2 regions of the Cupriavidus sp. SHE genome follow, and region 2 is predicted to be linked to the other one. Evidence: riboswitches for the same ligand, from Rfam matches in the RefSeq annotation. Region 2 holds a riboswitch; the other holds the start of a gene.
The links. Region 2 has a riboswitch for glycine ahead of gcvT (glycine cleavage system aminomethyltransferase GcvT). Riboswitches for the same ligand answer to the same signal wherever they lie in the genome.
Positions count from the first base shown of each region.

Region 1: it holds a riboswitch for glycine, as region 2 does, so the genes downstream of both, RN01_RS30900 (D-amino acid dehydrogenase) here and gcvT (glycine cleavage system aminomethyltransferase GcvT) in region 2, are expected to answer to the same signal.

Region 1 covers NZ_JWMB01000087.1:14,848-18,450, reverse strand. Annotated here, with positions in the region: gene RN01_RS30910 (diguanylate cyclase domain-containing protein) at 1-627, shown strand, start outside; tRNA gene RN01_RS30905 (tRNA-Leu) at 704-790, shown strand; gene RN01_RS30900 (D-amino acid dehydrogenase) at 1,005-2,273, opposite strand; glycine riboswitch at 2,447-2,546, opposite strand; gene RN01_RS30895 (cytochrome b/b6 domain-containing protein) at 2,581-3,135, opposite strand; gene RN01_RS30890 (PepSY domain-containing protein) at 3,138-3,404, opposite strand.
Region 2 covers NZ_JWMB01000008.1:109,884-113,486, forward strand. Annotated here, with positions in the region: gene gcvP (aminomethyl-transferring glycine dehydrogenase) at 1-194, opposite strand, end outside; gene gcvH (glycine cleavage system protein GcvH) at 280-660, opposite strand; gene gcvT (glycine cleavage system aminomethyltransferase GcvT) at 764-1,891, opposite strand; glycine riboswitch at 1,999-2,118, opposite strand; glycine riboswitch at 2,140-2,227, opposite strand; gene RN01_RS03915 (glycine zipper 2TM domain-containing protein) at 2,382-2,603, opposite strand; gene RN01_RS03920 (UvrD-helicase domain-containing protein) at 2,895-3,603, shown strand, end outside.

The DNA.
Region 1 (3,603 bases), on a different contig from region 2:
CTCGTGTTCATGCGCGATATCAGCCGCTATCAGTCGCGCGAGCAGGCGCTGGCCATGCAGCTTGGGCAGACCGCGCAGGAGCTGTCGCGCGCCCAGGCGGACCTCGATGTCGATGCCCTGACCGGCATTCCGAATCGTCGCTACTTCCAGCGCGAGTCGCATGCCGCGGTGACACGCGCCTACGAACGCGGCACGGAAATCGGCCTGCTGATTCTGGATGTCGACCTGTTCAAGCAGTTCAACGATCTCTATGGCCATCCGCGCGGCGACGAGTGCCTGCGGCAGGTCGCGACGGCGTTGACCTGCGTGCTCGATGGCACGCAGTTTTGCGCCCGCCTGGGTGGCGAGGAGTTTGCCGTGGTGCTGCCGGATTCGACGTCCGAGGAGACGCGAACCATCGCACGCCGGATGGTGGCAGCGGTACGCGAGCTTGGCATTCCCCACCATGGCACGCCGGTGCAGCCGTTCGTGACGATCAGCGTCGGCGCGGTCTGCGCCGTGCCCGACGCGCCGCGCCTCGAGCCGCTGCTGCATCGCGCCGACAGCGCCATGTACCGCGCCAAGCGGGCGGGCCGGAACCGCTACGTGGTCGATGGCGGGCTCTACCTGGAACTGCGCGGCAACTGACCCGGAATGAATTCGCGAGAATTCACACAGGGGCTTGCAAATTCCACAGGCTTCTGTAGAATTCGCGGCTCGCATCGCCCAGATGGCGGAATTGGTAGACGCACTAGGTTCAGGTCCTAGCGGTGGCAACACTGTGGAGGTTCGAGTCCTCTTCTGGGCACCAGATTCGAAAAGCCCCGCGCAAGCGGGGCTTTTTTCGTTTTCCGCCCGGAAAGAAAGGCCCTTGAGGGCCTTTCGCGAGGACGAGAAAAGGTTGCGCTTGCAAGCGCAACCCGGGGTCGCGCATGGGTGACCGAGTCCTCTTCTGGGCACCAGATTCGAAAAGCCCCGCGCAAGCGGGGCTTTTTTCGTTCTCCGCCCGGAAAGAAAGGCTTCCCTCAGCCGTTGCCCACCACCAATCCGCCAACGCCCACGCGCCCTTGCTGCTCCGTAGCGGCGTGGCGCACGACATCCCCCACCATCTCGGCTGTCACGGCGGACAGCGTCCAGCCCAAATGCCCATGCCCGGTGTTGTAGAACACGTTTGCTGCATGGCCCCGGCCGACGCGCGGCATCATGTTCGGCATCATCGGCCGCAACCCCGCCCAGGGCACCACGCTGCGGGTGCTGACGCCGGGGAAGCAAGCATGGACCCAGTCGATCAGCGGACGGATGCGGTCAGCGCGGATGTCGCGGTCGACGCCGTTGAACTCGGCGGTGCCGGCTATGCGGAATCGGTCCACGCCCAGACGGCTGGTGACAAGCTTGGTTTCGTCGTCGAGCAGGCTGACCGTGGGCGCCGAGGCCTGGCTTTCGGCGTCGTTGAGGTTGACCGTGATCGAATAGCCCTTGACCGGGTAGATGTTCACGCGGTCTCCGAGTTGGCGCGCGAAATCGCGGCTGGCAACGCCGGCGCAGACGACCACTGCATCGAATTCGCGCGATGTCGTCTGGCCATCGTCAGCCGAGACGATCGTCACTCGCCGGCCGCTGGTCGATACGGCGCTCACGTCCTGGTTGTACAGCATCTGGACGCCCAGTCTGCGCGCCGCCGCAGCGATACCGGTGGTGAACTTGTGGATGTCGCCGGTAGAGTCGCTTTCGGTGTAGTAGCCGCCGTAGTACTGGCCTGCCAGCGTTGGCTCGATGCTTCGCATCTCGTCCGGGGTCACCGCGCGCCGTTCGAGTCCGCCTTCGGCGAGCAGCTTCGAGACTTGCCCTGCGTGATCGAAGCCCGCCTTGTCCCGATAGATATGCAGGATGCCGCGCCGCTTGAGGTCGAAGTCGATGCCCTCCGCCTCCGCCCACGCAAACAGGTGCTGGCGCGCGGCAATGGCAAGCCGCGTGGTCTCCACCGTGTTGCGGCGGTAATGCGGGATCGATGCGATGAACTCGGCGAACCAGCTCAGCTTGTGCCAGGTCGGGCGCGGGTTGACGAGCAGCGGCGCGTCGTTGCGCAGCATCCACTTCAGGCCCTTGGCCAGCGTGGACCAGTGCGTCCAGACTTCCGCGTTGGAGGCGGAGAGTTGTCCGCCGTTGGCGAACGAGGTTTCCATGGCCGCATAGCGGTGCCGTTCGAACAGGGTGACGGAGAACCCGCGTTTGGCCAGGGCGTAAGCCGTCGTGGCGCCGGTGATGCCGCCGCCGATCACTGCGATGGATTTCATGTCGAAGGTCTTTCAGGACGTCGTGGGATGGCAGTCCGCCGCGCACCATGCGCGGTTGCGGACGCCCCCTCTGTCCTTGACCTGAGAGATTCGCGGCACACGAACAATACGCGTGCCGCTTGCTCCTTCGGTACCGCCGGCTGACGTGCAAGCCGGGGTTCTTCAGAGTTCAATGGCGGGTACCGGTCCTTTTGCCTGAGAGTTTCCGGGGCGGTTGCTCCTTCGGCGCCGTGTCGGCCGGGCGGCTGGCACAGACTCTCCCGATACACGCGGGGTAAAGCGATGGCAACTATGCCATAGAAATTCGCTAGCGGCGCGGATCACGTGGCTTGCGGCCCGTGATCATGGCAGCGACGAGGTTCTCGCGGCCCTTGATGCTCATGGCGATGGCTGCGGCCACATGAAGGATCACCAGCGCCAGCAGCGCGTTCGCCAGCCAGCGATGGATGTCGACTGGCAAATCCTCGCCCCAGAACGCATCGAGACGCGAGATCCAGCCGGTGACGGCCAGCGCCAGGATCAGCGCCCACATGGTCAGCATGGCGACGGCGCCCAGCGGCGTATGGCTGACGTGCCGCGGCGCGCGGCCGGCGACCAGTGCCTTGCCATAAGCCAGCACGGCGGACGGACGTGGCAGCCACGTGCGGAAACGCGCAGGCTGGCTGCCGATGAAGCCCCACGAGATCCGGAGCAGCACCAGCCCGGCGGCGATGTAGCCGAGGGTTCGGTGCACCTTGTCTCCGGAGTCCTGGACGAGGTCAAAGCAGACGATGGCCGCCACGCTCCAGTGCGTGAAGCGCACGACCACGTCCCAGACGCGAATCGTGTCGGGGGCGTTCGTCCGGTCCGCGGGCGCCGACATGCTTAGCTGCCGATTTCCGATTTGACGATTTCAAGCGTCTTGGTGTCGAAGTAGATCTCGGCCTTCTTGCCATCCTTGGTCGTGCCGTAGATCTCGTAGCAATTGCCGTCCACCTTGAACTTCTTGATGTTGTAGCCCTGTTCCTGGATCTTGGCCTTGGCATCGGCTTCCGGCATCCATTCGGATTTCGGGTGCTTGGCGCAGTTGGCGCCGGCGAAAGCGGCGGTCGAGAACACTCCGGCAACGAGGAAAGCGGCAATCTTCTGCATGAACTTCTCCGGCAATAAGCCCCGCAAGGGGCGATGGCGGCATCCTAACTCAGAATGAGAGCCATTCTCAACACCGGGTTTCCCAGGGGGTATCGGGCGCTCTCGGCCCGGCGGCTGGTCTTGGACCATTGCTGCCCCCTGGCATACGATGAAATTGCCACGTGGGGGGCTCCAGCTTCTGGCCAATCCAGACCCGCAG
Region 2 (3,603 bases):
CGACGGATCGCGGCGGGCACCACGGCGTCGATCAGCGCGGCGCGGCTCTCGAAACCGAGCACCTTGAGCATGTGTTGCTGTTCGGCGGAATCGGGGCCGATATGACGGGCGGCGAAGGCGTCGCGCGCCTCCAGTTCGGCCAGCGTGGGCCGGGCACCTTGGGCGGCAGCGTTCATGGGGAGCGGGGCGTTCATGGCAAGGAATCTCGTGGGGGCGCGGCGGCAGGTGGTCAGCCTGGCCGCCGCGTTTGCGGCATCGAATCAGTCGGGGTGTCGGGGCTCAGGCGCCGACGCTGGCCTTGTAAGCGTCGGCACTCATCAGGCCGTTCACGTCGTCGCTGTTGGCCGGCTTCAGCTTGAACAGCCAGGCGTCGAACGCATTGGCGTTGACCGATTCCGGCGAGGCCGAGGCGGCTTCGTTCACGGCGATCACTTCGCCAGCCACCGGGGCGTAGATGTCGGAGGCGGCCTTTACCGATTCCACCACGGCAAGCGCGTCGCCGGCGCCGACCGACTTGCCCACTTCGGGCAGTTCCAGGAAGACGATGTCGCCGAGCGCGTCCTGCGCGTGATCGGTGATGCCGATCGTCAGCGTGCCGTCGGATTCGACGCGCACCCATTCGTGCGACTCGGTGTACTTCAGGTCAGCGGGGAAATTCATTGAGGTTCTCCGGAATGCAGTGTGTTTCTTGTTTCAGGCATCCCCCTGGCTGGCCCGCCGGGGGGATGTAAGGGCGACCGTTGGTGTGAAGCCGGGCGATGCCTCAGCTCACGAGTGCCTTGCCATTGCGCACAAACGGCAGTTTAACCACAGTCGCGGTCAGTCTGCGGTCGCGAATCTCCACCTGCACCTCGGTGCCGGGGGCAATGTCGCGGGGAAGGCGGGCAAAGGCGATCGACTGCGACAGCGACGGGCTGAATGTGCCGCTGGTGATTTCGCCGTCGCCGGCCGGTGTGATGACCTTCTGGTGCGCGCGCAGCACGCCACCCTTGTCTCGCAGGATCAGGCCGGCGAAGGTCTTTTGCTGGCCGCTGGCCAGCAGTGCCGACTTGCCGATGAAGTCGCGTTCGCTTTGCAGGTCGACGGTCCACGACAGTCCCGCATCGAGCGGCGAGGTGTGGATATCCATGTCCTGGCCGTACAGGTTCATGCCGGCTTCCAGCCGCAGCGTGTCACGCGCGCCGAGTCCGGCGGGACGCACGCCCGAGGCGGACAGCTTTTCCCAGATGCCCGCGACGTTCTCCGCCGGCACAACGAGTTCGAAGCCGTCTTCGCCGGTGTAGCCGGTACGGGCCACCATCAGTTCACCCATCTCGGCGTCGTGCACCACCACCGCGTTGAACGGCTTGAGCGTGTCGGCGGGCTGGGTCGACGGGAATGCGTCGTACACCTTCTGGCGCGCGTTCGGACCCTGCACTGCAACAATCGCCAGCTTGCTCACGCCGGCCGGGGCCAGGTCGCCACGGCGCGGGGTGATCGTCACGCCGCTGCCGGTGGCCGTGTTGCGGGACTGGATCCATTCGATGTCGCCGACGGCCGTGCTGGCGTTGACCACCAGGCGGAACCGGTCCTCGGCAAAGAAGTAGACGATCAGGTCGTCGATGACGCCGCCTTTCTCGTCGAGCATGCACGAATAGAGCGCCTTGCCCGGCGTTTGCAGCTTGTCGATGTTGTTGGCCAGCAGGCCGCGCAGGAAGGCGCGCGTGTGGGTGCCGCTCAGGTCCACCACGCACATGTGGGAGACGTCGAACATGCCGGCGTCAGCGCGTACCGCGTTGTGTTCCTCGATCTGGGAGCCGTAGTTGACCGGCATGTCCCAACCGCCGAAGTCGACCATGCGGGCGCCGAGGGCGCGGTGGATGGCGTTGAGGGGCGTGGCCTGGAGCGTCATGGATATCCTTGGGGGCGCTCGGTTCGAAAACCGTGGTTCGAAAACGAAAAAAGGGTCATCCGCCGCAGCGTCCGGTCGCGCCAATGCGCTACCAGTCCGCTGCCGCGAATGACCCCTCTGTCCTCGATACCTGAGAGATTACGAAGCGTGGTGCTTCGTGCGCCCCTTCGGTGGACATGCTCACCATTGCCTTGCAATAGCGGATGTCGCTCTCCAGAGTGCGGCATGCATTGTGTGCATGTTGCATGCCGATCCAGCCAGTCCATGGTGCCTGAGAGTTTTCGGGTGATACCCCTTCGGCGGCGCAATCGCTGCGCGCTCTCCCGGCCGGATGCGCGTGAATGTACGGGACCGGTCTGCCTTTGTCAAACCTCGTGCGGCAGGCCCGGCCCCGTGCGTGGTCGCCCGTTGCGGGCGGCCCTCGCCAACCTGTCAGTGGCCGTCATCGCGCCCGGTAACAGGCCTTTGATGAGCGGCCCTGGGACAACCCTTAGTGACCCTTGGTCGTGACGTTACCGATCACGCCACCCACGGCGGCGCCGCCGAGCGTGCCCAGCGCGCTGCCTTCGGTCAGTACGGCGCCACCCACGGCACCGACGCCCGCGCCGATCGCCGTGTTGCGCTGCTTCGGCGTCATGTCGGCACAGCCGCCAAAGGCAGCAAGCGTGACACCAATCAGTGTGAGCTTCGAAATCGTGCGGAACGTAGTCATATGGCCTCCAGTGCTTTGTTGTCGACATGCGGTACTGCCACGCGCGCCAGCCATGCGGCACGCTGTGATAAGTGAGAGGCCGATGCCGTGCCCGGGTGCCCGCGGCTTACGATTGTTACGGGCTCGAAACGCTTGCCGTAGGACGGTCTCCGACACACGTGCAGGGTGCGACCAGACACGAGGCGCGTGACACGAGGCGCGTGTTAACATCGCCAGCTTTGGCGCACCGGCTCCGGTGTGCTTCATCCGCGCCTTTTCGGCCGATCCTGGCCAATCCTCATCAAAGATCACATGTCCCACGGGCTCAATTCCGCGCAATCCGAAGCCGTTCGCTATCTCGACGGGCCATGCCTCGTCCTGGCGGGTGCCGGATCGGGCAAGACGCGCGTGATCACGCAGAAGATCGCGCACCTGATCGAGGACAAGGGGTTCGAGCCGCGCCACATCGCCGCCGTCACGTTCACCAACAAGGCGGCCAAGGAGATGCAGGAGCGCATCGGCAAGCTGATGGAGGGCAAGACCACGCGCGAGGGCAAGCGGATTCCGCTCAAGCAACTCACGGTCTGCACGTTCCATTCGCTCGGCGTGCAGATCCTGCGCATGGAAGCCGAGCACCTTGGCCTGAAGCCGCAGTTCTCGATCATGGATTCCGATGACTGCTTCGGTCTGGTGCAGGAGCAGCTTGGCACCACGGACAAGAAGCTGATCCGCAGCGTGCAGGGCACGATCTCGCTGTGGAAAAACGGCATGATCGATCCGGAGACGGCACTCGCGCAGGCGAGCGATGCCGACGAGCACCAGGCCGCGATGGTGTATCGCAATTACGTGGCCACGCTGCACGCGTACCAGGCGGTGGACTTCGACGACCTGATCCGCCTGCCCGCCGAACTGTTCGCGCGCGACGAAACCGTGCAACTGAAGTGGCAGAACCGCCTGCGCTACTTCCTCGTCGACGAATACCAGGACACCAACGCGTGCCAGTACCAGTTGCTCAAGCTGC